2 regions of the Streptomyces sp. NPDC042371 genome follow, and region 1 is predicted to be linked to the other one. Evidence: riboswitches for the same ligand, from Rfam matches in the RefSeq annotation. Region 1 holds a riboswitch; the other holds the start of a gene.
The links. Region 1 has a riboswitch for glycine ahead of gcvT (glycine cleavage system aminomethyltransferase GcvT). Riboswitches for the same ligand answer to the same signal wherever they lie in the genome.
Positions count from the first base shown of each region.

Region 2: another riboswitch for glycine. It lies ahead of gcvP (aminomethyl-transferring glycine dehydrogenase); the one in region 1 lies ahead of gcvT (glycine cleavage system aminomethyltransferase GcvT).

Region 1 is NZ_JBWKAP010000010.1:56,447-70,923, forward strand. Features, by position in the region: gene AC068B_RS28750 (carbohydrate ABC transporter permease) at 1-412, opposite strand, end outside; gene AC068B_RS28755 (ABC transporter substrate-binding protein) at 412-1,779, opposite strand; gene AC068B_RS28760 (discoidin domain-containing protein) at 2,116-6,399, shown strand; gene AC068B_RS28765 (LacI family DNA-binding transcriptional regulator) at 6,503-7,516, shown strand; gene AC068B_RS28770 (L-serine ammonia-lyase) at 7,503-8,873, opposite strand; gene glyA (serine hydroxymethyltransferase) at 9,049-10,311, opposite strand; gene gcvH (glycine cleavage system protein GcvH) at 10,335-10,712, opposite strand; gene gcvT (glycine cleavage system aminomethyltransferase GcvT) at 10,771-11,904, opposite strand; glycine riboswitch at 11,940-12,052, opposite strand; glycine riboswitch at 12,053-12,161, opposite strand; gene AC068B_RS28790 (AAA family ATPase) at 12,311-13,000, shown strand; gene AC068B_RS28795 (enhanced serine sensitivity protein SseB) at 13,060-13,842, shown strand; gene AC068B_RS28800 (enhanced serine sensitivity protein SseB C-terminal domain-containing protein) at 13,905-14,477, shown strand, end outside.
Region 2 is NZ_JBWKAP010000014.1:144,153-158,629, forward strand. Features, by position in the region: gene AC068B_RS34110 (substrate-binding and VWA domain-containing protein) at 1-1,602, shown strand, start outside; gene AC068B_RS34115 (glutamate--cysteine ligase) at 1,606-3,126, opposite strand; gene AC068B_RS34120 (hypothetical protein) at 3,609-4,193, shown strand; gene AC068B_RS34125 (DUF5999 family protein) at 4,500-4,706, shown strand; gene gcvP (aminomethyl-transferring glycine dehydrogenase) at 4,840-7,728, opposite strand; glycine riboswitch at 7,916-8,015, opposite strand; gene AC068B_RS34135 (PRC-barrel domain-containing protein) at 8,160-8,549, shown strand; gene AC068B_RS34140 (DNA polymerase IV) at 8,557-9,993, opposite strand; gene AC068B_RS34145 (MerR family transcriptional regulator) at 10,031-10,648, opposite strand; gene AC068B_RS34150 (bifunctional nuclease family protein) at 10,818-11,291, opposite strand; gene ftsR (transcriptional regulator FtsR) at 11,366-12,109, opposite strand; gene AC068B_RS34160 (FHA domain-containing protein) at 12,156-13,124, opposite strand; gene AC068B_RS34165 (DUF881 domain-containing protein) at 13,207-14,061, opposite strand; gene AC068B_RS34170 (small basic family protein) at 14,067-14,399, opposite strand; gene AC068B_RS34175 (DUF881 domain-containing protein) at 14,396-14,477, opposite strand, start outside.

The DNA of each region.
Region 1 (14,477 bases):
GCAGATAGACGAGGACCCGGAAGTACGCCCGCGCGTGCCGGAACTCGTTGAGGAGCACCGCGGTCAGGAACGGCACCGCGAAGCCGAGGACCAGCGCGTACAGGGTGAACAGGCCGGTGTTCTTCCAGGCGGTGAGGAACAGCGGGTCGTTGAACAGCTTCTCGAAGTTGGCGGTACCGGCCCAGGTGTTGCCGGTGGCGAAGTTGACCCGCTGGAAGCCGAGGAGCACGTTGCGGATGATCGGCCACCACGAGAACAGCGCGAAGATCACGACGGCCGCGCTCAGGAAGCCGTATGCCGTCAGGTTCTCGCGCAGCGCGCGGCGGCGGGCCGTCCGCGGCTTGCCGGGTGGTGGGGGCGGCGGGGCCGTGGCGGCGCCCTGCCGGGGTGCGGTCCTCAGCGACGTGCTCATCAGGAGGCGCTGTAGATCGCGTTGACCTTCTTCTCGGCGTCGTCGAGAAGCGCGTCGATGTCGGCGTCCTTCTTGGTGAGGACGGACTGCATCGCCGAGTCGAGCACCGCGTAGACCTCCTGCGCCCTGGGCGGTTCGATCACGCCGGGCACCTTGGGCGCGGAGTCCATGAACGCCTGGTAGTTGCCGGTCGGCATGTTGGCGTTGTCCTTCTTGACCTTCTCGATCCGGTCGCGGACCGAGCCCTGGAAGACGTCGGGGACGGTGGGCATTGGAATGCCCACCGGGAGCTTGGCGTCGGCGTAGTCGGCGACGTTCTTCTCGATGAGGCCGGGGTTGAGGTAGCGCCACTGGATCCACTTGACGCCCGCCTTGATCTTCGCCGGGGACGCCTTGGGGTTCATCATGTAGCCCTCCCCGCCGAGCAGCGTGGCCTTCGCGTCCGGCGCCGGGGCGAGCGCGTAGTCCTCGTACTTCCCGCCGAACTGCTTGGCGATGACGGTGATGTTGTCGGCGGCCGACACATACATGCCGAGCTTGCCCGAGCCCATCATCCGCTGGACGTCCTCGACCTGGAGCAGCTGCTTGCTGCCCATCGATCCGTCCTTCCAGCGCATGTCGGAGAGGTCCTGGAAGGTGGCCTTGCCCTCGGGGGTGTTGAACGCGGCCTTCCACTTGCCGTCGCTCTCCGTCGCGATCCGGCCGCCGCGGGAGTACAGCTCAGCCGTGTAGTGCCAGCCGCCCTGGTTGTTCTTGGAGAAGTCGGCGTAACCCACGGTGTTGTCGCCGAGTGCGGCGATCTTCTTGGCGGCGCCGCGGACCTCCGCCCAGGTCTTCGGCGGCCGGTCGGGGTCGAGACCGGCCTTCTTGAACAGCGCGCGGTTGTAGACCAGGCCCATCGAGTAGTTCGACGTCGGCAGTCCGTACTGCCGCCCCTCCTCGTCCTGGAAGATCTTCATCAGGGGGTCCTGGAGGTCGCCGCGGTGCGGCATGTCCTTGACGGCGTCCGTGATGTCCGCTGCCTGCTTCTTCTCGATCAGGGACCGGGTGTCGGTGAAGTACACGTAGAAGACGTCTTCGAGCTTGCCGCCCGCGAGCTTCGCGTTGAACGTCTTCGGGTCCATGAAGCCCTCGTGGGGCACGATGTCGATGTCCGGGTTGGCCGCCTCGAACTGCTGCACGTGCTTGTCGTAGAGCTTGCGTTCGAAGGCCTGGGTCTTGGGCGGCTGCCCGTTGACGTCGAGCTTCACCTTGCCGCCGGAATCCGATGCGGCACCGTCGCTGCTGGTGCCGCATGCGGTCAGCGCCACCAGCGCAAGAACGGTCGCGGTGGCGAACGGGAGTGTTCGGCTGCTCGTGGATGACATCGGGAGACCCCCTCCGGGTCGTGCTGTACGTCCGTGCTGTGGGTGCCGCGTGGTGCGGCGCATACATAACCACCGTCGCAACCAGGCGCGCAATAACTTGTACGAAGATTGCAAAAACTGGATCGCATCACCGAGGCGGGGCGACGCGCAGGGGCCTGAACATCTAAGACGTCGTCGAATGGGCCGCTTGCGGTGGCCAGATGGGCGCGCACTGCGGTCAGACGGGCGGTCACAACATTCGCGCCCGCTGTAGTCAACTAGACAGTTCTCTGCAATTCTCCCACTTCTTCACGCGAGAAACTGCGTGCCCACGAGAGCGAGGGAGTCGCACGAGCCATGAGACCCATCAGAGCCGCACAGGGCGGAGCCCGAAGACCCCGCAGGCGGTGGCGGCCCTTCGCCGCCGCCCTCACCGCGACGCTGCTCCTCCTGGGCCTGCCGGCCCTGCCCGCGTCGGCGGCGGGCGGCCCCGACCTGGCCGCGGGCAAGCCCGCCAAGGCGAGCAGCGCCAAGGCGGAGTACGGCGCCACCAAGATCACCGACGGCAACGCGGGGACGTACTGGGAGAGTTCGTCGTCCGACCTGCCGCAGTGGGTACAGGTCGACCTCGGCCGCGCCACCCGCATCGACGAGGTGGTCCTCAAGCTGCCGCCCGCCTGGGAGACCCGCAAGCAGACCCTGTCCGTGCAGGGCAGCCCCGACGGCAGCGGCTTCAGCACCCTCGCCGCGTCCGAGGCCCGCTCCTTCGAACCCGGCTCCGCCAACACGGTGACGATCCGCTTCCCGTCCGCCCAGACCCGTTTCGTCCGGGTGCACATCACCGCCAACACCGGCTGGCCCGCCGCCCAGCTCGCCGAACTGCAGGTGCACGGCGCCGCCGACGCCTCCGTGAACCTGGCGCTCGGCAAGACCCTCAAGGCGTCCGGCCACACCCAGACGTACACCGCGGCGAACGCCAACGACGGCAACAGCGCCAGCTACTGGGAGAGCGAGAACGGCAAGCTGCCGCAGTGGATCCAGGCCGACCTCGGCTCCTCGGTGCGGATCGACGAGGTGGTCCTCCGCCTGCCCGACGGCTGGGGCGACCGCAGCCAGACCCTCAAGGTCCAGGGCAGCACGGACGGCTCCGGGTTCACCGACCTGACCGCGTCGAAGGAGTACGCCTTCACCGCGGCCTCCGAACACTCCGCGACCCTCGCCCTCTCCACGGTCACCACGCGGTACGTCCGCGTCCTGATCACCGCCAACACCGCGCAGCCCGCGGGCCAGCTGTCCGAGCTGGAGATCTACGGCCCGGCGGGCGGCGACACGCAGGCGCCCACCGCGCCGAAGGGCCTCGCCCTCACCGAGCCGGAGCCGGGCCGGATCAAGCTCGCCTGGGACGCCTCCGACGACGACAAGGGCGTGACCGCGTACGACGTCTACGCCAACGGGGAACTGCTGACCAGCGTCGCCGGAGACGTGCGGACGTACACCGACACGCGGCCCACGAGCGCCACCGTCACCTACTACGTGCGGGCCAGGGACGCTGCGGGCAACGCCTCGGCCAACAGCAACTCCGTCATCCGCAAGGGGGAATCGGGTGACACGCAGGCGCCGACCGCGCCCGCGAACCTCACCCTCGGCCAGCCCTCCAGCGGTGAGATCAAGCTGACGTGGGGGGCGTCGGACGACAACGTGAAGGTCACGGCGTACGACGTGTACGCGGACGGCAAGCTCCTGAAGTCCGTGGCCGGTGACGTGACGACGTACACCGACACCCGTCCCGCCAACGTCACGGTCTCCTACACGGTGCGGGCCCGCGACGCGGCCGGGAACGTCTCGGCGCACAGCAACACCGTGACCCGGCCCGGCGGCGGCGACAGGAACCTGGCCGAGGGCAAGCCGATCACGGCCTCCTCGGTGATCCACACCTTCGTCGCCGAGAACGCCAACGACGGCCAGACGTCCACCTATTGGGAGGGCGCCGCGGGCAGTTACCCCAACACCCTGACCGTCAAGCTCGGTGCCAACGCCGACGTCGACGCGGTCGTCGTCAAGCTCAACCCGGACGCCGGGTGGGGCGCGCGCACCCAGAAGGTGGAGGTCCTCGGCCGGGAGCAGAGGGCCGCCGACTTCACCTCGCTGGTGGCGGAGAAGGAGTACTCCTTCAGCCCGTCAGGCAACCAGAACACCGTCACCGTCCCGGTGTCGGCCAAGGCCGCCGACGTGCGCCTGCGGTTCACCGCGAACAGTGGCGCCACGGCCGGGCAGGTCGCCGAGTTCCAGGTCATGGGCGCCCCGGCGGCCAACCCCGACCTGGAGATCACCAAGCTGTCGTACGCGCCGGAGAAGCCGACCGAGACCGACGAGCTCACCCTGACCGCGACCGTGCGCAACCGCGGCACCGAGGCCTCGACGGCCACCGACGCCACCTTCCGCCTCGGCGGCGACAAGGCGGGCACCGCCTCCGTGGGCGCGCTCGGTGCGGGCGAGTCGACGACGGTGAATGCCAAGACCGGCGCGCGCGACGCGGGGTCGTACCCCTTCAGCGCGGAGGTGGACACCAAGAACGAGGTGATCGAGCAGGACGAGGGCAACAACACCTCCACCAGCCCGAGCCCGCTGGTCGTCAAGCCGGTCGACTCCTCCGACCTGCTGGCCTCGCCGGTGAGCTGGACGCCGTCCGCGCCCTCCAAGGGCAAGGAGGTCACCTTCAGTGTCGCGATCAAGAACCAGGGCACCCAGGCGTCCGCGGCCGGAGCACACGGCATCAAGCTCGTCCTTCAGGATGACAAGGGCGCCACAGTGAAGACCCTGACCGGCGAGCACAACGGGGTGATCGGCGCGGGGGACACCACGGCACCGGTCAAGCTCGGCACCTGGACCGCGGGCGACGGCCGCTTCTCGATCAGAACGGCCATCGCCGACGACGCCAACGAACTGCCGGTCAAGCGCGTGAACAACACCAGCACCCACTCGCTGTTCGTCGGCCGCGGCGCCGACATGCCCTACGACACCTATGAGGCGGAGGACGGCGTCCTCGCGGGCGGCGCGAAGACCGTCGGCCCCAACCGCACCGTCGGCGACCTGGCGGGCGAGGCCTCGGGCCGCAAGGCCGTCACCCTGAACTCGACGGGCGAGTCCGTGGAGTTCACCGCCAAGCAGGACACCAACACCCTGGTCACCCGCTTCTCCATCCCGGACGCCGCGGGCGGCGGAGGCACCCAGGCGACCCTGAACGTCTACGTCGACGGCGTCTTCCGCAAGGCCATCGACCTCACCTCCAAGTACGCCTGGCTGTACGGGGACGAGGCCTCGCCCGGCAACTCGCCGGGAGCGGGTCCGGCCCGGCACATCTACGACGAGGCGCACGTCATGCTCGACGGGACGGTCAAGGCGGGCAGCAGGATCAAGCTGCAGAAGGACAGCGCCAACACCTCCCGCTACGCGATCGACTTCGTCGACCTGGAGCAGGTGGCGGCGAAGGCCAACCCCGACCCGGCCGCCTACACCGTGCCCGCCGGGTTCACCCACCAGGACGTGCAGAACGCCCTGGACAAGGTCCGCATGGACACCAGCGGCAAGCTGACGGGCGTCTATCTGCCGCCCGGCGACTACGAGACGAGCAGCAAGTTCCAGGTCTACGGGAAGGCCGTCCAGGTGGCCGGCGCCGGGCCCTGGTTCACCCGGTTCCACGCGCCGAAGTCCCAGGACAACACGGACGTCGGATTCCGCGCCGAGGCGAGTGCCAAGGGCTCGTCCTTCTCGGGCTTCGCCTACTTCGGCAACTACACGTCCCGCATCGACGGCCCCGGCAAGGTCTTCGACTTCCAGAACGTCTCCGACATCACCATCGACGACATCTGGAACGAACACATGGTGTGCCTCTACTGGGGCGCCAACACGGACCGTATGACCATCAAGAACTCGCGGATCCGCAACATGTTCGCCGACGGCATCAACATGACCAACGGCAGTACGGACAACCGGGTCGCCAACAACGAGGCACGGGCCACGGGGGACGACAGCTTCGCCCTCTTCTCGGCCATCGACGCGGGCGGCGCGGACATGAAGGACAACGTCTACGAGAACCTGACCTCGCTCCTGACCTGGCGCGCGGCGGGCTTCGCCGTCTACGGCGGCTACCACAACACCTTCCGCAACAGCCGGATCGCCGACACCCTCGTCTACTCCGGGATCACCATCAGCTCCCTGGACTTCGGCTACCCGATGAACGGCTTCGGGAAGGATCCGACCACCTTCGAGAACATCACGATCGAACGGGCGGGCGGCACCTTCTGGAAGGGCCAGGACTTCCCGGCCATCTGGGCGTTCTCCGCGTCGAAGGTCTTCCAGGGAATCCGGGTGAACAACGTCGACATCGTCGATCCGACGTTCCACGGGGTGATGTTCCAGACCAAGTACACGGGCAGCACCCCCGAGTTCCCGGTGAAGGACACCGTCTTCACGGACGTCTCCATCACCGGCGCGCCCATCGGCATCTACGTCAACGAGCTGCCGGAGGCGGGCCAGGGTCCCGCGGTCGGTGAAGCGACCTTCGTACGGCCCAAGTTGAGCAACAACGGGCAGGACATCAAGAACGACACGTCCACGTTCAAGCTCACCATGCAGCCCTGACCCGCACCTGACCCGCAAAGGAGGCGCACGCGTGCACGGCCGTCCGGATTCCGGGCGGCCGTTTACGTAACTGGCTTGCAGGCCTTGCGCTATTCTTGCGGCCATGACGCGACGACTTGCTCAAGTTGCGAAGAAGGTGGGGGTCAGCGAGGCGACGGTCAGCCGTGTCCTCAACGACAAGCCCGGCGTCTCCGCCGCGACCCGACAGTCCGTGCTGACCGCCCTGGACGTGCTCGGCTACGAACGGCCGACGCAGCTGCGCGGCGAGCGGGCCCGGCTCGTCGGCCTCGTCCTGCCGGAGCTGCAGAACCCGATCTTCCCCGCGTTCGCCGAAGTCATCGGGGGCGCCCTCGCCCAGCAGGGGCTCACGCCCGTGCTCTGCACCCAGACCAGGGGCGGGGTCTCCGAGGCCGACTACGTGGACCTGCTGCTCCAGCAGCACGTCTCCGGCGTGGTCTTCGCGGGCGGCCTCTTCGCGGAGGCCGACGCGCCGCACGACCACTACCGGCGCCTCGCGGAGCGGAACATCCCGGTCGTCCTGATCAACGCGTCGATCGACGGCCTCGACTTCCCCTGCGTGGCGTGCGACGACACCGTCGCCGTCGAGCAGGCCTGGCGCCACCTCGCCTCGCTCGGCCACGAGCGGATCGGCCTGGTGCTCGGCCCGGCCGACCACATGCCCTCGCGCCGCAAGCTGGCGGCCGCCCGGGACATGGCGCAGGCCGCGGGCACGGAGCTGCCCGAGGAGTTCGTCGAGCGGTCGATCTTCTCGCTGGAGGGCGGCCAGGCGGCCGCCGCGCGCCTCATGGAGCGCGGGGTCACCGGCATCGTGTGCGGCAGCGACCCGCTCGCCCTCGGGGCCATCAGGGCGGCCCGCAGGCGGGGGCTCTCCGTCCCCGCCGACGTCTCCGTCGTGGGCTTCGACGACTCGGCCTTCATGACCTGCACCGAGCCGCCCCTGTCGACGGTGCGACAGCCCATCGAGGCGATGGGCCGCGCGGCGGTCGACCTGCTGTGCGCCCAGATCCGGGGCACCCAGACGCACCCCGGCGAGCTCCTCTTCGAGCCGGAACTCGTCGTCCGCGGCTCGACCGCTCAGCCGCTCAGCACTCGATGATGTTGACCGCGAGACCGCCCCGGGCGGTCTCCTTGTACTTGACGCTCATGTCGGCGCCGGTCTCCTTCATGGTCTTGATGACCTTGTCGAGGGACACCTTGTGGGAGCCGTCGCCCCGCATCGCCATCTTCGCGGCGGTGACGGCCTTGACCGCCGCCATGCCGTTGCGCTCGATGCACGGGATCTGAACGAGTCCGCCGACCGGGTCACAGGTCAGGCCCAGGTTGTGCTCCATGCCGATCTCGGCGGCGTTCTCGACCTGCTCGGGGGAGCCGCCCAGGACCTCGGCGAGCGCGCCCGCCGCCATCGAGCAGGCGGAGCCCACCTCGCCCTGGCAGCCGACCTCGGCGCCGGAGATCGAGGCGTTCTCCTTGAAGAGCATGCCGATGGCGCCCGCCGCCAGCAGGAAGCGGACCACGCCCTCCTCGTCGGCGCCGGGCACGAAGTTCATGTAGTAGTGCAGGACCGCGGGGATGATGCCCGCCGCGCCGTTCGTCGGGGCGGTCACGACCCGGCCGCCCGCGGCGTTCTCCTCGTTCACCGCCATCGCGTAGAGCGTGATCCACTCCATGGCGCGGGCCTGCGGGTCGCCCTCGGCGCGCAGCTGCCGTGCCGAGTTCGCGGCGCGGCGGCGGACCTTCAGGCCGCCCGGCAGGATGCCCTCGCGGGACATGCCGCGGGAGACGCACGCCTGCATGACGCCCCAGATGTCGAGGAGCCCGGCGCGGATCTCGTCCTCGGTGCGCCACGCCTTCTCGTTCTCCAGCATCAGCGCGGAGATGGAGAGGCCGGTCTCCTCGGTGAGGCGGAGCAGCTCGTCGCCGGTGCGGAAGGGGTGCCTGAGGACGGTGTCGTCCGGCACGATCGGGTTGTCGCCCGCCACGGCGTCCTCGTCCACGACGAAGCCGCCGCCCACGGAGTAGTACGTCTTCTCCAGGACGAGGGCGCCCTCACGGTCGTACGCGAAGATCGTCATGCCGTTGGCGTGGTACGGCAGGGCCTTGCGGCGGTGCAGGATCAGGTCCTCGTCGAAATCGAAGTCGATCTCGTGCATGCCGAGCAGGTTGATGCGGCCGCCGCTCTTGATCTCCTCGACGCGGTCGTCGGCGCCCTCCACGTTCACCGTGCGGGGCGACTCGCCCTCAAGGCCCAGCAGCACGGCCTTCGGGGTGCCGTGGCCGTGGCCGGTCGCACCGAGCGAGCCGTAGAGCTCGGCCCGTATCGCCGAGGTGTGGGCCATCAGGCCCTCGTTCTTAAGGCGGCTCGCGAACATGCGGGCAGCGCGCATCGGACCGACCGTGTGGGAGCTGGACGGGCCGATGCCGATCGAGAACAGGTCGAAGACCGAGATGGCCACGGGAACTCCAATGGTGGTTGGTAGACGCCGTTGTCTGCCGGGGTGATGCAGAAGTACAAGGCGGTGCGGGGTCTGGGCGGGACGTGGTGCGGGGCACCCTGCTCACTCTCCAGTGTGCGGGGTGCCCCGATGTTTCGTACGTACGAACAAAAGCGTACAAACAGAGGGTACGGAACTACTTCAGGCCGGGGTACAGGGGGTGCTTGTCGGCCAGAGCGGTCACGCGGGTCTTGAGGGACGCCGCGTCGAAGCCCGGCTTGAGGGCCTCGGCGATGATGTCGGCGACCTCGCGGAAGTCGTCCTCCTGGAAGCCACGGGTGGCGAGCGCGGGCGTGCCGATGCGCAGGCCGGAGGTGACCATCGGGGGGCGCGGGTCGTTCGGGACCGCGTTCCGGTTGACCGTGATGCCGACCTCGTGGAGGCGGTCCTCGGCCTGCTGGCCGTCCAGCTCGGAGTTGCGCAGGTCCACCAGGACGAGGTGCACCTCCGTGCCGCCGGACAGGACGTCGACGCCGACGGCCTTCGCGTCGTCCTGCACCAGGCGCTCGGCCAGGATGCGGGCGCCGTCCAGGGTGCGCTGCTGGCGCTCCTTGAAGTCGTCCGTGGCGGCGACCTTGAAGGAGACGGCCTTGGCCGCGATCACGTGCTCCAGCGGGCCGCCCTGGAAGCCGGGGAAGACCGCCGAGTTCAGCTTCTTCGCGAATTCCTTGTCGCGGGCCAGGATGATGCCGCCGCGCGGGCCGCCGAGCGTCTTGTGCGTGGTCGAGGTGACCACGTCCGCGTACGGCACCGGGTTGGGGTGCAGACCCGCGGCGACCAGACCGGCGAAGTGCGCCATGTCGACCCACAGCTTCGCGCCGACCTCGTCGGCGATCCGGCGGAACTCGGCGAAGTCCAGGTGGCGCGGGTAGGCGGACCAGCCCGCGATGATCACCTTGGGGTTGTTCTCCTTGGCCAGGCGCTCGACCTCGGCCATGTCCACCAGACCGGCCTCGTCCACGTGGTAGGCGACCACGTTGAACTGCTTGCCGGAGAAGTTCAGGCGCATGCCGTGGGTGAGGTGGCCGCCGTGCGCCAGGTCCAGGCCGAGGATCGTGTCGCCGGGCTTGGCGATCGCGAAGAGGGCGGCCTGGTTGGCGGAGGCGCCCGAGTGCGGCTGGACGTTGGCGTACTCGGCGCCGAACAGGTCCTTGACCCGGTCGATGGCGATCTGCTCGGTCACGTCCACGTGCTCGCAGCCGCCGTAGTAGCGGCGGCCGGGGTAGCCCTCGGCGTACTTGTTGGTGAGGACGGTGCCCTGGGCCTCCATGACCGCGACCGGAGCGAAGTTCTCCGAGGCGATCATTTCGAGGGTGGACTGCTGGCGGTGGAGCTCGGCGTCGACGGCGGCGGCGACGTCCGGGTCCAGCTCGTGGAGGGGGGTGTTGAGAAGCGACATCACACGATCCCTATCGGTATGGGTCAGCCGGCGGTGAAGGCGGTGTACTCATCGGCGGAGAGCAGGTCGTCCGGCTCACCCGAGATGCGCACCTTGAACAGCCAACCGCCCTCGAACGGAGCGGAGTTGACCAGCGAGGGGTCGTCGACGACGTCCTGGTTGGCCGCGACGATCTCGCCGGTCACCGGGGCGTAGAGGTCGCTGACCGACTTGGTCGACTCCAGCTCGCCGCAGGACTCGCCCGCGGTCACGGTGTCGCCGACCTCGGGGAGCTGGGCGAAGACGACGTCACCGAGCGCGTTGGCCGCGTGCTCGGTGATGCCGACGACCGCCACGCCGTCCTCGGTGGCCGACAGCCACTCGTGCTCCTTGCTGTAACGCAGCTGCTGGGGGTTGCTCATGACCTGAATTCTCCTGTACGCGGGTGTGTGCTGCGGAACGGGAAAGATGTGCGGGGGGTCACTTCTGGCGCTTGTAGAACGGCAGCGCCACGACCTCGTAGGGCTCGTGGGTGCCGCGGATGTCCACGCCCACGCCCTCCGTACCGGGAGCGGCGTGCTCCGCGTCGACGTACGCGATCGCGATCGGCTTGCCCAGCGTCGGGGACGGGGCGCCGGAGGTGACCTCGCCGATCACCTTGCCGTCCGCGACCACCGGGAAACCGGCGCGCGGGACGCGGCGGCCCTCGGCGATCAGGCCGACCAGTTTGCGCGGCGGCGCGGTCTCGGCGCGCTCCGCGGCGGCGGCGAGCGCGGCGCGCCCGAGGAAGGTGTCCGACTGGCTGGTCTTCTCGAACTTCACGACCCGGCCGAGGCCCGCGTCGAACGGCGTCAGCTCGGCGGTCAGCTCGTGCCCGTACAGCGGCATGCCCGCCTCAAGGCGCAGCGTGTCGCGGCAGGAGAGACCGGCCGGGACCATGCCGACGGGCGTGCCTGCCTCCATCAGCGCGCCCCACAGCTTCTCCGCGTCGGAGGGGGCGACGAAGAGCTCGAAACCGTCCTCGCCGGTGTAGCCCGTGCGGGCGATGAGGGCGGAGACGCCCGCGACGGTGCCGGGCAGGCCCGCGTAGTACTTCAGGCCGTCCAGGTCCGCGTCGGTGAGCGACTTCAGGATGCCGGGGGACTCGGGGCCCTGGACGGCGAGCAGCGCGTACGCCTCGCGGTCGTCGCGGACCTCGACGTCGAACTCCTCGGCGCGGTTGCTCAGCTCGTTCAGGACGTTCTGGGCGTTGGAGGCATTGGCGACGACCATGTACTCGGGGGCCTCGGGCTCGCCGAGCCGGTAGACGATCAGGTCGTCCAGGATGCCGCCGTCCTCGGCGACGATCATGGTGTAGCGGGCGCGGCCGACGCCGATGGAGCCGATGTTGCCGACCAGCGCGAAGTTCAGGAAGTCCACGGCCTCGGGGCCGCTGACGGTGATCTCGCCCATGTGCGACAGGTCGAAGAGCCCTGCCTTGGTGCGCACGGCGTTGTGCTCGTCGCGCTCGCTGGCGTACCGCAGCGGCATGTCCCAGCCCGCGAAGTCGGTCATGGTCGCGCCGAGCGCGCGATGCACGGCATCGAGGGCGGTCAGACGGGGGGCAGTGCTCATGAAGGGAACTCCCAGGGCATGACGGGCGAGGTCGATCCTCCCCATCTGTCATCGGAACCTGAGAGGTTCGCCGGGAGTGTCCCGTCGTGCGGGACGTCCGGCTTGCACCTTGGGTGGGACCGCCGGGCGGTCCGCTTTTCAGATGTGCCTCGCCCGCGCGGTACGGGGCCTGAGAGATTCAAGGGAGGGACTTGCTCCTTCGGCGCCCCGGGCACACAGCACAAGCTGGGTTCCGGAGACTCTCCCGCGCGGATTCAAACGGCCTGTATGGAGTTGGCGGGCACATCATTGCACGCGACTCTGTTCAGGGGGACCCGTGTCCGGCAGCGGGTTCCGTCACCCCGGAGTGCTCTTGTGCCGCATTACCTTCTCTTTACACTTGCGGGGGAAGCAGTACGTGACCGCTATGGGGAGGCCGATCACGGTGCGCAGCAGGACGAGTCTCTATGCCACTTCCACGGGGGTGGCACTGCCCAAGCAGGCTCCTGCCCCGGCCGCGGAGAGCTGCGGTCGGCTGCCCGCCGCCGTCGTCCGCGATCTGCGGCAGCGGGCCGGTCACAGCCCGCACCGCCTCACGTTCGGCGCGGGCGACCTGGTCGTCGTCTCCGGGCTGCCCGGCGGCGGGAAATCGACCCTGATGCGGCAGGCCGTCACGGGCCCGCGCATCGACTCCCAGGACACCCGCGACCGCTGGGCCGACCGGATGCCCCGCCTGCTGCCGTACGCGGCCTACCGCCCCCTGGTCCGCCTCGCGCACTACGCCACGCTGCGTCGCACGCTGCGCTCCGGTGAGAGCGTCGTCGTGCACGACTGCGGCACCCAGGCCTGGGTGCGCCGCTGGCTCGCCCGCGAGGCCGCACGGCGCGGCACGGCCCTGCACCTGCTGATGCTCGACGTCCCGGTGGACACGGCGCTGCGGGGCCAGCACGAGCGCGGCCGTGGCGTCTCGCGGTACGCGTTCGCACGCCACCGCAGGACGGTCGGCCGGCTGGTCGCCGCCACCGAGCGCGGCGACCTGCCGTTCGGCTGCCGCTCGGCCGTGCTGCTCGACCGGGCGGCGGCGCGGGTGCTGCGGGTGATCGCCTTCGACCGCTGAGCCGACCGGCGTTAGGGTTCGAGCCGCAGGCAGAGCGGTCGCGAGCAGGGGTTGGACAGATGGACTTTCCGGCGCAGGCACATGCCCATCCGTACGGCGGATGGCCGGGCAACGAACTGGAGGAGGTCCTTGCGGCCTCACTCGGCGCCCCCGCGTCCGCGGGCGGCCGCATCGTCGAGGTGCTCGGCCGCAGCCACCTCTGGGTACCGCTGCCGAACGGCGGCAGCCCCGAGAGCGGCACCCTGGACCTGCCGACTCTGGAGATCGAGGGCCAGGCGTACGTCCCCGTCTTCACCTCCGAGCAGCAGTTCCGCCAGGCCCTCGGCGACGCGGCCGACCGGATGGGCTGCACCGTGGCGCCCGCCGTCGAGTTCGCCCGCGGCCTCCCCCCGCAGCTGGGCATCGCGCTGAACCCGGACGGCACCGTCGGCGTCCCGCTGCCGCCGCCCGCCGTCGCCGAGCTCTGCCGGACGGGCCGCACCGAGCTGGACGGCCCGAGCACCGGTGGCCGGGTACGGCTGTTCGAGCCGGACTGGCAGGAGGACCCGGTGGACTTCCTGAGCGCCGCGGCACGGGAGTTCGAGGCCGCCGGAGTCGTGCTCACGGCGCGCCGCTGTCTGGCCCACGTGGAGACGGACGATCCGACGCTCTTCGTCGGCGTCGAGCTGTCCACCTGGGACGGCAACGCGCGCGACCTCCCCATGGAGGCGCTGGGCCGTGCCCTGGGGCAGGCCCCGGTCCCGTGGCCGGTGAACCTGGTGCTGCTCGACGTGGCGCAGGACCCCGTGGGCGACTGGCTGCGTGCGAAGGTGCGGCCTTTCTACCACCGGATCGCCGCTTAAGCTGGTTCCATTCCTCTGTCTTCCATAGGGTCGCCGAGTTCGTCACGAAGGGGCGGTTACGGGTGAGTGCGTCGGGCACGGCCGCGGCCGGGCACATCGAGCAGTTGCTGCGCCAGGTGACGCCGGGGCGTTACGACGCGTACGAGGCACTGCTGCGCGCGCTCGCCACCGACCAGGTGTGGATGCTGCTCTGGCACGGCCAGGCTGGATCCCCCGACGCCCAGTACGGCAACATGGAGGTCGAGGGCCTCGGCTACGCACCCTGTGTGACCTCCGCCCAGGAGCTGTCCGCCAGTGGCTGGAACCGGAGCTACGAAGTGGTGCGCGGCACCGCCATCGCCCGCACCCTTTACCCCGACCACTACGGCCTCTGGCTCAACCCGCACGCCCCGGGCGGCGGCGTCGGCATCCCCTGGCTGGATCTGCGCCGCATCGCCACGGGCCTCGACGCGCTCCCCGCGGGACCGCTCAGGCTCACCGAGCCGAGCATCGAGATCCCCCAGTTCTACGCCCTGCTGACGCAGAACGCGCACCGCACCCCCGTGGTCCGCTCGCTGCGCCGCGCCTGGGTGCAGCCCGCGCTCGGTGCGCCCTATCTGGCCATCGGCCTCGACGTCTACGACACGTCGCCGCCG
Region 2 (14,477 bases), on a different contig from region 1:
GCGGTCAGCCTCGACGTCGTCGCCGCTCCTGCCGTGGCCCCCGCCCTGCGCGAGGCGGCCGACGAGGCCCGCGAGCAGGAGATCACCTCGGACGGGCACTGCATCGACGTGCGGGTGACCGCGCGCGACTCGTACAAGGTCGCCGCCGAACTCCGCTCCGGCAAGGGCGATCCGGAGTACGACGTGTGGGTGCCGGACTCCGACGTCTGGGTGCAGCGCGTCGGCATCGGCGGCAAGCAGAGCAAGGTCTCCCCCGCGGGCAACATCGCCTCCTCTCCCGTCGGCATCGGCATGGTGCCGTCCGCCGCCGAGTCGCTGGGCTGGCCCAAGAAGACGTACGACTGGCCGGAGTTGACCACCGCCGCGACCAAGGGCGACAAGCTGCGCCTGGGCGCGGCCGACCCCGCGCGCAGCGCGACCGGCCTGCTCGCCCTCGCCAAGATGGGTGCGTCCGCGAAGAAGCAGGGCGGCAAGGAGGGCGACACCCGGGCCGCCGCCCTGGCGAAGGCGCTTGCGGCCCGCACCACCGACAGCGACGGCCGACTTCTCGACACCCTGGCCCGCGACGACTCCGGCACCGAGCAGGGCAACCCCCGCCGCAACCAGGCCCTGATCCTCTCCGAACAGGCCGCGTACGCGCACAACGCGTCGGCGGGCGAGGAGAACAGCCTCGACCTCTTCTACCCCAAGGACGGCTCGCCCCGCCTCGACTACCCGTACACGCTGGTCGAGGACGACCGGATGTCCACCGACACGAGCCGGGCCGCCCTGCGCTTCATGACGATGTTCAGCGATGACGAAGGCCGCCGGATCCTGACGGAGCACGGCTTCAGGACCGACCCCGACCAGCCCTCCGACAAGCTGGTCACCGCCGCGGGCGGCCGCACCCCGCAGCCCTACGCGGACGAGGCCACGGACCCGCCGTCGGACAAGCAGCTCCAGGAGACCCTGGGCATGTGGACGATCACGGTGCAGAGCGCCCGGCTCAACACCGTCGTCGACGCCTCGGAGTCCATGGCGCAGTTCGTGCCCGGCCGCAACCAGTCCCGCATGGAGATCACCAAGGCCTCCCTGCTGCGGGCCCTCGCGGGCTTCACCGACGAGGACGAGATCGGCCTGTGGGAGTTCGCCACCCGGCTTGACGGCACCCGCGACTACCGCAAGCTGGAGCCGACCCGGCGACTGGGCGACCGCAAGGGCGGCGCCACCCACCGCGACGAACTGTCGGACGCCTTCAGCAGCCTGCAGCCCGTGCCGGGCGGCGCCACCGGCCTTTACGACACCACGCTCGCCGCCTACAAGGAGGCCCGGTCGACGTACGCGCGCGGCAAGTTCAACGCCCTGGTGATCCTGACCGACGGCGTCAACCAGGACCCGGGCAGCATCTCGCGCAGCTCCCTGATATCCCAGCTGGAGGAGATGTCGGACCGCGAGCACCCGGTGCCGATCATCGCCATCGCGGTCGGTCCGGAGGCGGACAAGGACGAGGTCCAGCAGATCGCCGAGGCGACCGGCGGCTCCGGCCACCAGGTCGACGACCCGGCGCAGATCCACGCGGTCATCCTCAAGGCCATCATGGAAGCGGGCAGCAACCAGGGCTGAGGCTCAGCCCAGCCGGACCGCCGGTTCGCGCAGCCCCACCGGCCACGTGTGCACCGGCTCTCCCCTGTGCATCAGCTCGCTGTACCGCTTGGTGGTCGCGGCCAGCGCCTGCTCCCTGGACATCCCGCCGTCCAGGGCCCGGTGGTACGTCGTGGCCTGCCAGGACGCGCCGTTGACCCGACGCCTGCACCGCTCCTCGATCACCCCGAGGTACAGGTCGCGGTCGGCGGCCTCCACGCCCCACGCGTCCAGCCCCGCCGCCGCGAGCGGCAGCAGCTCGTCGCGTACGAGGTGGACGGCCGCCACCTCGGTGGTGCCGCCCAGCCTGCCGCGCCGGGGCCACTGCAGCCTGGCGTCGATGCCGTGGCGGCACGCGACGTCGAAGTTGCGGGCGGCGGCCTCGAAGGGCAGCCGGGTCCACACGGGCCGCGCCTCCTCAGCGAGCGCCCGCACGAGCCCGTAGTAGAAGGCGGCGTTGGCGATGACGTCGGTGACGGTGGGGCCCGCGGGCAGTACGCGGTTCTCCACCCGCAGGTGCGGGACGCCGTCGGCGATGCCGTACACCGGGCGGTTCCAGCGGTACACGGTGCCGTTGTGCAGGACGAGTTCACCGAGCCGCGGCACGCCACCGGCGTCGAGGACGCCGAGCGGGTCCTCCTCCTCCATGAGGGGCAGCAGCGCCGGGAAGTACCGCAGGTTCTCCTCGAAGAGCTCCAGCGGCTTGGTGATCCAGCGCTCCCCGAACCAGGTGCGCGGCCGCACGCCCTGGACCTGCAGCTCGGGCGGCCGGGTGTCGGTGGACTGCAGGAACAGCGGCGGCCGCGACTCGCGCCACAGCTCACGGCCGAACAGGAAGGGCGCGTTGGCGCCCACGACGATCTGCGCGGCCGCGATCGCCTGCGCCGCGTTCCACACGTCGGCGAACCGGGCGGGCGTGACCTGCAGGTGCAGCTGCACGGAGGTGCACGCCGCTTCGGGCGCGATCGACGCCGAGGTGCAGGTCAGCCGCTCCACACCCTGGATGTCCAGCGCGAAGTGTTCGCCGCGTGCCGCCACGATCTGGTCGTTCAGGAGGGCGTAGCGATCGACGTCGGAGAGGTTCGCGGAGACGAGGTCGGCGTCGTTCAGGGTCGGCAGAATACCGATCATGACAATCCCGGCGGCGAGCTCGTTCGCTTTCCTGTGGGCATAGTTGAGGCCCGTGCGCAGTTCCTCGGCGAGCCGGTCGAGAACGCGTCCGCCGAGCCGGTGCGGGGCGATGTTGACTTCGAGATTGAACATTCCGAGTTCCGTCTGGAAATCCCGGCTCGCGATGCGCTCAAGTACCTGCGCATTCAACATCCTCGGCAGCCCGTCGGGCCCGGCGAGATTCAGCTCGATCTCCATGCCCATGAGATTCTTGGGCCGGTCGAATCGCTCCTCCTTCAACATCCGCTCCAGCCCCGTAAGACACGCTCGGAGCTTGCCTCGGTAGTGGTGCCTGTCGGCCAGGTCGAACGTGCCCGCCGCGACCTTCTCCCCCATCGAAGCGTCCCTCCTCGAACGGCGGCCCAGGGTCCGGCCGCTGTGTACGGGGGATGATGCCCAGGCAATGTGATCGATAACGCCCCGCGCGGGACCCCCGGCCAGTACGCTCGACGCGGCGGCTGTCCGGCACATTCACCAGGCATGCGGCACGGTGAAGATTCCGTACCGAAGCGCCTGGTCAAAAGCACCGGCAGAAATCGGCCGACCGCGCGCATCGGGGAATACGAGGTCATGACCCCGAGACCCGCACTAAATCGGTGTAAAGGCCCGCACAAGGACGTCTCAATAAGTCCTTGCTCGTAATATCCACTGCGTCTAGGTGAAACACCCTTCGAACACGGCTCGTATAAACTCCGCAATCTAGGCAGAGAGTTGGCGCTCGCGGCCCCAGCCCCCGCCCCTCTGACCCAGAGCTGACAGCGCCGTCACGCACCTGCCCCCGCTCCACTGTGCCTGTCGAATGAGAGAGGCGACCCACCATGCCGCTGCATGTCCCCCCGGCTCCCGCGCCCGCCCTGCGCAGCGTTCTCGCGGCACTCGGTTCCCCCACTGCCGTACGCGAGGCCCGCACACCGTCCCTGCGTACCGCCCAGGGACCCGCAATCCCCGAACTCCCCCTGCCCGTGCACGTGTTGGACCACATCACCCCACAGGCCACTTCGCCCACCCGACTGGCCGGCTGGCGCTTCCTGATCCGCTGCGCCGAGCGTTCCGTCGCCGCGGCCGACGCGATCCTCACCCCGGACGGCTGGGCGTTCTCCCATTTCTTCGAAGGGCCCTACATCACCTCGACCGAACGCGCCCTGCGCCACGCGGAGGCCATGCCCATGCCGTGCCAGCCGCGGCTGCTCTCCGTGCCCGAGCTGTATATGCTCACGCTCTGGCTGCACCGCGACTGCACGGACGACGGCGCCGAGGGCTCGCTGGCCGCCACCGATCTGCTCGTGCCCCTGGCGCCCGCCCCGCCCGGCATCGCGGCCCACCGCCCGCACCGCGTCGCCGAACTCCTGCCGATGCTCAACCACCGTCTGACACCGGCACCGCTGCTGAGCTCACCCGCCTGACAGCGCCCCGCACGCTTCCTGTGCCCCGCAGCCCCCGGGCCGCGGGGCACAGCGCTGCCCACCCAGGTGGACTAGCCCGGTCAGGCCACCCCGAACCACCCGAAGAGACAGGGAAGTTGGGCTGAACCGTCCGGGCGGGTGATACGTCCTTAAGCAGTAGGAGCCGCTGCGGCAAAATCCCTGCGGATTGACGCCCGGAGGGCAACACTGGGATAGGACCAACTACAACGGGGGGCGGTTATGAATACCGCATCGAGCCACAGGACCGACGTCACAGCCATCTCATCGCAGCGAAAGAACCCTTCCATGTGCCAGCACCAACCACCGTGCCCGACAGCCGACTCCGCCGACCGGGAGGCCGCGCTGCTCGCGGCCAGCCACCCGGAGCAGGGCTGGAGCCTGCTGTGCAACGGCGTCCTGCTCTTCGAGGACACCGGTGAGCTGCTGCCGGACGGCCAGATCATCGCCCCGCACCGACCGCTGGGCACCGACCAGATCATGACGGCGGCCTGAGCACTGGCACATCCGCACGAGCGCACAGCATCGCCGCACGGCACCACAGCAGCACAGGAAAGACGAGGGGCCGGCCCGGAGAGAAGTCTCCGAACCGGCCCCGACGCATGCCCGCTCCACACGGGCGCCTGCATCAGTCCTCGTACGCATCCAGCGGCGGGCAGGAGCAGACCAGGTTCCGGTCGCCGTACGCCTGGTCGATGCGGCGCACCGGCGGCCAGTACTTGTCCGCGACGACGACACCGGCCGGGAAGACTGCCTCCTCGCGGCTGTAGCCGTGCTCCCACTCACCGCTCAGCGCGGCGGCGGTGTGCGGGGCGTTCCGCAGCGGGTTGTCCTCGGCGGTCCACTCGCCGGAACCGACCTTCTCGATCTCCCGGCGGATGGCGATCATCGCCTCGCAGAACCGGTCGATCTCGTTGAGGTCCTCGCTCTCCGTCGGCTCGATCATCAGGGTGCCGGCCACCGGGAACGACATGGTCGGCGCGTGGAAGCCGTAGTCGATGAGCCGCTTGGCGATGTCGTCGACACTGACACCGGTCGCCTTGCTGAGCGGCCGCAGGTCGACGATGCACTCGTGCGCGACGAGACCGGCGGGGCCGGTGTAGAGCACCGGGTAGTGCGGCTCGAGGCGCTTGGCGATGTAGTTGGCCGAGAGCACCGCGACCTGGGTGGCGCGCTTGAGGCCCTCGCCGCCCATGAGGCGTACGTACGACCAGGAGATCGGCAGGATCCCGGCGGAGCCCCACGGCGCCGCGGAGATCGGACCGACGCCAGTCTCGGGTCCTGCCGCGGGCTGCAGCGGGTGGTTGGGCAGGTACGGCGCGAGGTGCTCGCGCACACCGACGGGGCCGACGCCGGGGCCGCCGCCGCCGTGCGGGATGCAGAACGTCTTGTGCAGGTTGAGGTGCGAGACGTCGCCGCCGAAGTGGCCCGGCTTGGCGAGGCCCACCAGCGCGTTGAGGTTGGCCCCGTCGACGTACACCTGGCCGCCGGCCTCGTGCACCGACGCGCAGATGTCGGCGACGTGCTCCTCGAAGACGCCGTGCGTCGAGGGGTAGGTGATCATCAGCACGGACAGCTCGTCGCGGTGCTTCTCGATCTTGGCGCGCAGGTCCTCGACGTCGATCTCGCCGTCGTCGGCGGTCTTCACGACGACGACCTTCATGCCCGCCATGACGGCGCTCGCGGCGTTGGTGCCGTGCGCGGAGGACGGGATGAGGCAGACGGTGCGCTGCTCGTCGCCGTTGGCGCGGTGGTACCCACGCACCGCGAGCAGCCCCGCGAGCTCACCCTGCGAACCGGCGTTCGGCTGCAGGGAGACCTTGTCGTACCCGGTGACCTCGGCGAGACGTTCCTCCAGCTCGCGGATGAGCGTGAGGTACCCCTGCGCCTGCTGGGCGGGCGCGAAGGGATGCAGCTGGCCGAACTCGGGCCAGGTGACCGGCTCCATCTCGGTGGTCGCGTTGAGCTTCATGGTGCAGGAGCCCAGCGGGATCATGCCGCGGTCCAGCGCGTAGTCGCGGTCGGCGAGCTTGCGCAGGTAGCGCAGCATCGCGGTCTCGGAGCGGTGCTGGTGGAAGACCGGGTGCGCCAGGTAGTCGTCGCCGCGCAGCAGGCCCTCGGGCAGCGTGTCCGCGGTGGCGGCGTCCAGCTCCTGGACATCGGCCTCGACCCCGAACGCGCCCCACACGGCGGCCAGCTGAGCCCGCGTCGTGGTCTCGTCGCAGGCGAGGGAGACGTGGTCGGCGTCGATCTGGTGGATGTTCACGCCGCCTTCGCGGGCGGCGGCGACGAGCTCCTCGGCCCTGCCCTCGACGCGCACGGTCAGCGTGTCGAAGTACGCGCCGTGGACGACCTCGACGCCACCGGCGGTGAGCCCGGCGGCGAGCAGCGTCGCGTACCGGTGGGTGCGCCGCGCAATGGACTTGAGGCCCTCGGGCCCGTGGTACACGGCGTACATTCCGGCCATGACGGCGAGCAGCACCTGAGCGGTACAGATGTTACTGGTGGCCTTCTCGCGGCGGATGTGCTGCTCACGGGTCTGCAGGGCGAGCCGGTAGGCCTTGTTGCCGTCGGCGTCGACGGAGACACCGACGAGCCGCCCCGGGAGGCTGCGCGCGAACTTCTCGCGCACCGCCATGTATCCGGCGTGCGGGCCGCCGAAGCCCATCGGTACGCCGAAGCGCTGCGTCGTGCCGACGGCGATGTCGGCGCCCAGCTCGCCGGGCGAGGTGAGCAGGGTGAGGGCGAGCAGGTCGGCGGCGACGGTGACGACTGCGCCGAGCTCGTGGGCCTCGTCAATGAGCGGCTTTATGTCCCGTACGGCACCGGAGGCGCCCGGGTACTGGACGAGCACGCCCACGACGCCGCGCTCGGCGACCTCGGCCGGAATGCCCTCGCTCAGATCGGCGACGACGATCTCTACGCCGGTGGGCTCGGCGCGGGTCTGGATGACGGCGATGGTCTGCGGCAGGGCGTCGGCGTCGACGACGAAGACGCCGTTCTTGACCTTGCCCATGCGGCGCGAAAGGGCCATGGCCTCCGCGGCGGCGGTGCCCTCGTCGAGGAGCGAGGCCCCGGAGGTGGGCAGGCCGGTCAGCTCGGCGACCATCGTCTGGAAGTTGAGGAGCGCCTCGAGCCTGCCCTGCGAGATCTCGGGCTGGTACGGCGTGTAGGCGGTGTACCAGGCCGGGTTCTCCATCACGTTCCGCAGGATGACCGGCGGGGTGAAGGTGCCGTAGTAGCCGAGTCCGATCATGGAATCGAGGACCTGGTTGCGGTCGGCGAGGGAGCGCAGCTCGGCCAGCACTTCGGCCTCGGTACGCGCGCCGGGCAGGTTCAGCGCCTCGGCGTTCTTGATCACATCCGGCACCGCGGCGGCCGTCAGCTCGTCGAGCGAGCCGTACCCGACCTGCGCGAGCATCTTGGCCCGCGCTTCCGCATCGGGCCCGATGTGCCGCTGCTCGAAGGGGATGCCCGCTTCGAGCTCGGAGAGCGGGATGCGATTGGTGGCAGTCATTGCGGAGGCCTCCTGGTCTGCACGACCTGCGAGGGGTACCACGGCGCGGGTACCCGGACGGCCTCCCCCTCTGTCATGTCAACCTGAGAGCTTCACAGGCCCGTCTTGCGACAGATCTGCTTTCACCGTCGGTGAGGAAGGGTTCCGAACGTGCCCGCCCGACGCCCGCCCTGCTTTCCAGAGTGACCTCGTCCGTGCGGTACGGGTGCCTGAGAGATTCCGGGGAGGATTTGCTCCTTCGGCGCCTCCGGGAAGTACGTTCCGGAGAGCTCTCCCGCACGGGGTCAGCAGCCAGGCGCCAGCCTACCAGCGAGGACCAGGACCGATCCCTCGAGTGGCCACCTGCCCCGAAGTGCTCTTTCGTAGTGACTACGAATGATTAAGGATGAGTTACGCCCGATTTCGACAAGCCGCGACCAGCTGGAGGGCCCGTGCAGACCGATATCGATCCGCGCAACCTGATCGGCCGCAAGGCGTTCGACCGGAACGGGGCGAAGATCGGCACGATCGACGAGGTCTACCTCGACGATGCCACCGGCGCACCGGAATGGGCAGCCATACGCACCGGTCTCTTCAGCCGGGACGCCTTCGTCCCCCTGGAACCCAGCGAACTCGTCGAGGACGGCACCCTGCGCATCCCCTTCGAACGGGCCCTGATCAGGGACGCCCCGGACTTCGGAGTGGGCCGCCACCTCTCTCCCGAGCAGGAGCTCCAGCTCTACCACCACTACGGCCTGGACACGACACCCCCGGGCACCCCGCCCGCCGCACCGCCCCCGGACCAGAACTTCGGCCAGGTCGCAGGTACCGAGACGCCCTGAAGCGACCTCATCCGGCAGCGGGGGCCGGGGGCGCGGCCACCAGCGGCAGCGGCTCCGCAGGCACCAGCTCCGGGTCGTCCGTACGGAACGTCCGCACCCGCCCCGGCGCCGAAAGCGGCGTCTCGAAGCGCACCGTCACCCGGCCCAGGCCGCTCCCCTGCACCCACCCGTGCCCGTACTCGGCATGCCGCACGTCGTGCCCGGCCGACCACCGTCTCTCCACCGGCGCCACCGGCTCTTCAGCACCCCCCTTCTCCGGCTCCTCCGGCCGCCCCGCCTCCCCGGACACGGCCTCGTCGCCCTCGCCCGGAGACGCCCCCTCCGCCCCGGCCTGCGCCTCGGCCTCCACCGCCGCCTGAGCCTGCGCCTGCGCCTGCGCCTGCGCGAAGAGGTCCTCCTGCGTGTAGTCCGCGAGGCCCGTGACGCCCACTCCCAGGAGCCGGACCCCGCCCGTGGTGTCCACGGCCTCCAGCAGCCGCGCCGCGGCCTCCCGCACCACCCCGGGGTCGTCCGTGGGCCCACGGAGCGTCTCGGAGCGCGTCAGCGTGGAGAAGTCGAACCTGCGCACCTTGAGCACGATGGTCCGCCCCGAGTGCCCCGCCGCCCGCAGCCGCTGCACACACCGCTCGGCGAGCCGCGCGACCTCCGCCCTGACCCGCACCCGGTCGTGGATGTCCACGTCGTACGTGTCCTCGACGCTGACCGACTTCGACTCCCGCTCGGCCACCACAGGCCGCTCGTCGTGCGCGAGCGCCATCGCGTACAGAGAGCCGCCGTGCGCCTTCCCCAGGAGCCGTACGAGCTCGTCCTCACCGGCCTCGGCGATCTCGGCGACCGTGAGGATCCCGGCCCGCCGCAGATGGTCGCCCGTGGCAGGCCCCACGCCGGGCAGCGTCCGCACCGGCATCGGGCCCAGGAGCGCCCGCTCCGTCCCCGGCGCTATGAGCTTGAGCCCGTCGGGCTTGGCCTCCTCGGAGGCGATCTTCGCCAGCATCTTGGACACGGCGAGCCCCACCGACCCACAGAGCCCCGTCACCTCTCTGATGTCCGCCCGCAGCCGCTCCCCCACGGCCCTGGCCGACTCCGCGTCATCTGCGACGCCCCCCGCCTCCAGGTCCACGAAGGCCTCGTCCAGGCTGAGCGGCTCCACCAGCGGCGACAACTCCCGAAGGAGCCCCATCACCTGCTCGCTGACCTCGCGGTACAGCCCGAAGCGCGGCACGAGATAGGCGGCATTGGGCGCCAGCCTGCGCGCCTGCCCCATGGGCATCGCCGAGTGCACACCGAAGCGCCGCGCCTCATAGGAAGCGGTGGCCACCACACCACGGGGCCCCAGCCCGCCCACCACCACGGCTTTTCCGCGCAGGCTCGGCTTCGCGGCCTGCTCCGCGGACGCGTAGAAGGCATCCATGTCCAGATGCAGAATCGTCGGCGCGCTTCTCACACCTCAGATGCTGCCCTACGCCACTGACAACGCGGCTTCAGACGGCCCTGTTGCGCCTTCTGGCCAGCTCATCGGCCGGATTGTGCCCGACGAGCGTCTCCCCGGTGTCGATGCGCTCGCCGTGCAGCTGGGACAGTGCGGCCTCGACGTCGCGCCAGACGACGCCCACGGCGATCCCGAAGACCCCCTGCCCGCCCTGGAGCAGGTCGTGGACCTCGCTGGACGTCGTGCACTCGTAGACCGTCGCCCCGTCGCTCATCAGCGTCATCCGCTCGAGGTCACGGAACCCGCGCTCCCGCAGGTGCTGGACGGTGGTGCGGATGTTCTGCAGCGACACCCCGGTGTCGAGGAAGCGCTTCACGATCTTGAGGACGACCACGTCGCGGAAGCTGTAGAGGCGCTGTGTCCCGGAGCCGCCCGTGGCCCGCACACTGGGCTCCACCAGGCCCGTACGGGCCCAGTAGTCGAGCTGCCGGTAAGTGATGCCCGCGGCCGCGCACGCGGTGGGACCGCGGTAGCCGACCTGCTCGGAATCCTCGGACGTAGCGTCCCCGCTCCCCTGGACCGCCATCGGTCGGTTCGGAGAGTGATCGGCCGCACCGCCGTGGATCGGGTACGGACCGCCCATCGCCGTACCGTCGCCGCTGCTTCTCACGCCGACCTCCCTCCTTGACCTGCCTTCTCGACGGTAGGCAGTCGCCAGGGGCTCGTCAACGATCGCCACACTCGGCACGCCGAGTGATAATCACCCTGAGAGTGGTTTTCCGTGCCTCACCGCGGGGAAAGGCTAGTCGAATGGCCGGATACGGGCCGCCGGAAGCGGCTCACTGGCTGTTGGTGCCGAAGTCCTCGGGCGAGATCTGGTCGAGGAACTCGCGGAACTTCTCCACCTCGTCCTCCTGCTCGTCCGGGATCGCGATACCGGCGTCGTCCAGGACGCCGTCGCTTCCGTAGATCGGCGTCCCGGTGCGCAGCGCCAGCGCTATGGCGTCGGACGGCCGCGCACTCACCTCGACACCGCTGGCGAAGACCAGCTCCGCGTAGAAGACGCCTTCTCGCAGGTCAGTGATGCGCACTTCGGAGAGCTCCTGGCCGACCGCTTCCAGCACGTCCTTGAAAAGGTCATGGGTCAGCGGTCGTGCGGGGGCCATGCCCTGCTGCGCAAAGGCAATGGCGGTCGCCTCACCTGGTCCGATCCAGATGGGGAGGTACCGGTCGCCTCCCACTTCACGCAGGAGCACGATCGGCTGGTTGGAGGGCATTTCGACCCGGACACCTACGACGTCGAGCTCGTTCACACAGCAACCCTAGGACGTGGCTGGCAGGTTTGGGTAGTCGGGCACCCGCCGAGTAACGGCCGGGAGCGGTCGAGTCAGGGCAATCTGACGCCGAGCGCGGTCTGCACGAGCGCCGAGTGCAGCCTGCCCGTGAGACCCGCAAGCTCTTTGGTACGGGCCTCGGCATGCGCCCTGGTCTGCGGATTGCGATGCCGCCGCAGCGGGGCGACCACCTGGTCGACGAGCCCGGCCTCGCGCTCCGCGGCGGCCTTCATGACCCGCAAGTGCCGTGGCTCGATACCGAACCGGCCGAGCTCGACCACGAGCGAGGCGACCGTGACGGCCTCCGCGTCGTACCCGCCGTCCGGCAACGGTGCGACGAGGCCGTACGTCTCCCACTCGTGGAGCTGCACCTCGTCGATCTCCGCGGCTGCCAGCAGCTCGTCACGGCCCACACGGGCCGCCGTCGGCCCCTCGGCGTCATCCTGGGCCCCGGCGTCACCGGCGTCCCGCTGGCGCCCCAGGGACGGCAGAGGAGGCCTCTCGCCGCGCTCCAGCGCGTCCAGGTGCTCACGGATGACCTTGAGCGGCAGGTAGTGGTCCCGCTGCATCCTCAGGACGTGACCGAGCCGCTCGACATCCTCCGGGCTGAACTTCCGGTAGCCGGAAGGCGTGCGCTGCGGCTCGATGAGCCCCTCGGCCTCGAGGAATCGAATCTTCGAGATCGTGACCTCGGGAAATTCGTCACGCAGTTCGTTCAGCACGGTACCGATGCTCATCAGCCGACGGTCCGCGGCGGCGGTGCCGCTACCGGCACCGCCCCTCGGTGTTTGAAGCATGGACCTTCCCTGGGGGTTGTCCCCCCAGACGGCGCCGGGGGGAGGGTCAGAGGCCGACGGCCCGCTGGCTCGCGTAGAAGACCAGTCGGTACTTGCCGATCTGCACCTCGTCGCCATTCGAAAGCGAGACCGAGTCGATCCGCTCCCGGTTGACGTACGTGCCGTTGAGGCTGCCCACGTCCGCGACGGTGAAGGAACCGTCCTGGATCCGACGGAACTCCACGTGGCGACGCGACACCGTCACGTCATCCAGGAAGATGTCGCTCTGCGGGTGACGCCCCGCCGTGGTCAGCTCGCCGTCGAGCAGGAAACGACTGCCCGAGTTCGGACCGCGGCGCACCACGAGGAGCGCGGAACCGAGCGGCAGCGCGTCCACGGCCGCCTGCGCCTCCGGAGAGAGCGCGGGAGACGGGTTCTGCCCCGTCACCTCGGCGTCGTAGGCCTCCAGGCCCGAGATGGAGATCGTCGAGGTCGTCTCGGACGCACGCTCCGGGGCGGCTCCGGCCCGCAGCGGCGCACCGCAGTTGGAGCAGAACCGGCTCGCCTCGGCGTTGCGGTTCCCGCACCTCGTACACACCAGGGCCATGGACTGGTCCTCCTGCCGTGACTGCCCCGCGGGGGCATTCGATCCGTACGGGCCGGGGGCGAACCCTCCACCCGTACTTGAGGTTGAAGGTTCTCCGAAACCTATGCGGCCGGGACCGGCAGGGTCAACAGATGACGCGCCCTGTCCGCCCGAATTGTCACCACCTGGACCAGCGACCTGATCCCGGAACATCGGGCGCCCGGCGCCCTGCTCCTCGGCATCTCCGGAGCGCTGGGCACGGTGCCGGGCAGTGGCCGGATTACCGCTGTCCTCACGTGCACTCTTGCCGAACAACTTCGCAAACAACTTCACGGGCGATTCCCCTTGACCGAAACAGACCCGCCCGTGGGGCAGGACGAACCCTGATTGCACACACCGGCATTCATCGGTGAGCCAGACATTCTCACAACGTCCGTGGCCACCAAACAGTTTCCACCACGCACCGTGCTTCCGGTGCGCCGACCCCCCGCAACCTCATGCCCCCGCCCGACGCCGCTCAAGCGTCCGCCCCTCACTGGGAGGACGACCGAGCGTAGTCAGGCCGCTTCGCAGGTCGCAAGGCGTCCACAACGATCTTCTCCGAGCGTTCCACGGTGACCGTGGCCTGCTCCTTCTCCAGAGTCTGCACCACGCCTCCCGGGATGTTCAGCGCAGGTTCCAGATCCTGCGGCTTGCCGATCACCTTGAAGAGGTACGGCTCACCGACCTTGCGGCCGTCCACCCGGACGCCACCGCCTTCGGCGTCCGACAGATACGTGTCGGCGACGACGCGCACGTCGTTGATCTGGATGGCCTCCGCACCGGCGGCGCGCAGCTCCTGAATGGCGTCGAGCAGCATGTCCGCCTCGATCGCCCCTTTCCTGTCCTCGATGGTCAGCGTGATGCCGGGCCCCTGGGCCGCCACCGTGCCTGCCAGGATGCCGAGTTGCCGCTCCCGCTCGACCGTCTGCTTGCGGGCCTCCTCGGCCTGGTCCGAGCTGTTCTCCAGCCCGGTCCGCTGCTCCTCGAGGCGACGCTTCTCTTGTTCCAGACGCTCAGTTCGGTCATCCAGTTCATCGAGGATGCGTACGAGATCTTCTTGCCTCGCGCCGCGCAGCGCGCTGCTGTCGCTGTTGGACCGCACCTGGATGGCCAGGCCGAGGCCGAGCACGAACAGGAGCAGGGCGACGATGAGTTGAGGCCGGGTCACACGCGGGGGCCACAGGCCCTGCGCCAGCCGCTGACGGCCGGTGAGCTGCGGCTTCCCCTCGGGCTGCGTGCCCGCGGGCCCCACGGGCGTCTCCGGCCCGGGCGTGCCGGGCGCGCTGGGGACCTCGGCGGGTAGTTCCTTGCGCCGGTTGTAGTCGGGGCTCTCGTCGGTACTCATCTGCGTCACGCCCTGAAGACGTGGCGACGGATCGCCGCGGCATTGGAGAAGATCCGGATGCCGAGCACGACCACCACACCGGTGGAGAGCTGGGCGCCGACGCCCAGCTTGTCGCCCAGGAACACGATGAGTGCGGCCACCACCACGTTCGACAGGAAGGACACCACGAACACCTTGTCGTCGAAGATGCCATCGAGCATCGCCCGCAGCCCTCCGAACACGGCGTCGAGAGCCGCGACCACGGCGATCGGAAGGTACGGCTCGACCACCGCCGGAACCTCGGGCCGAACCAACAATCCGGCCACGACTCCCACGACGAGGCCCAGTACGGCGATCACGATGTGCCCTTTCCTGCTTTCGGCTCTGCTGTTCGTACGGTCACGCTCGGCGCTGCCGGCAGCCGGAGCTCGTCCGAC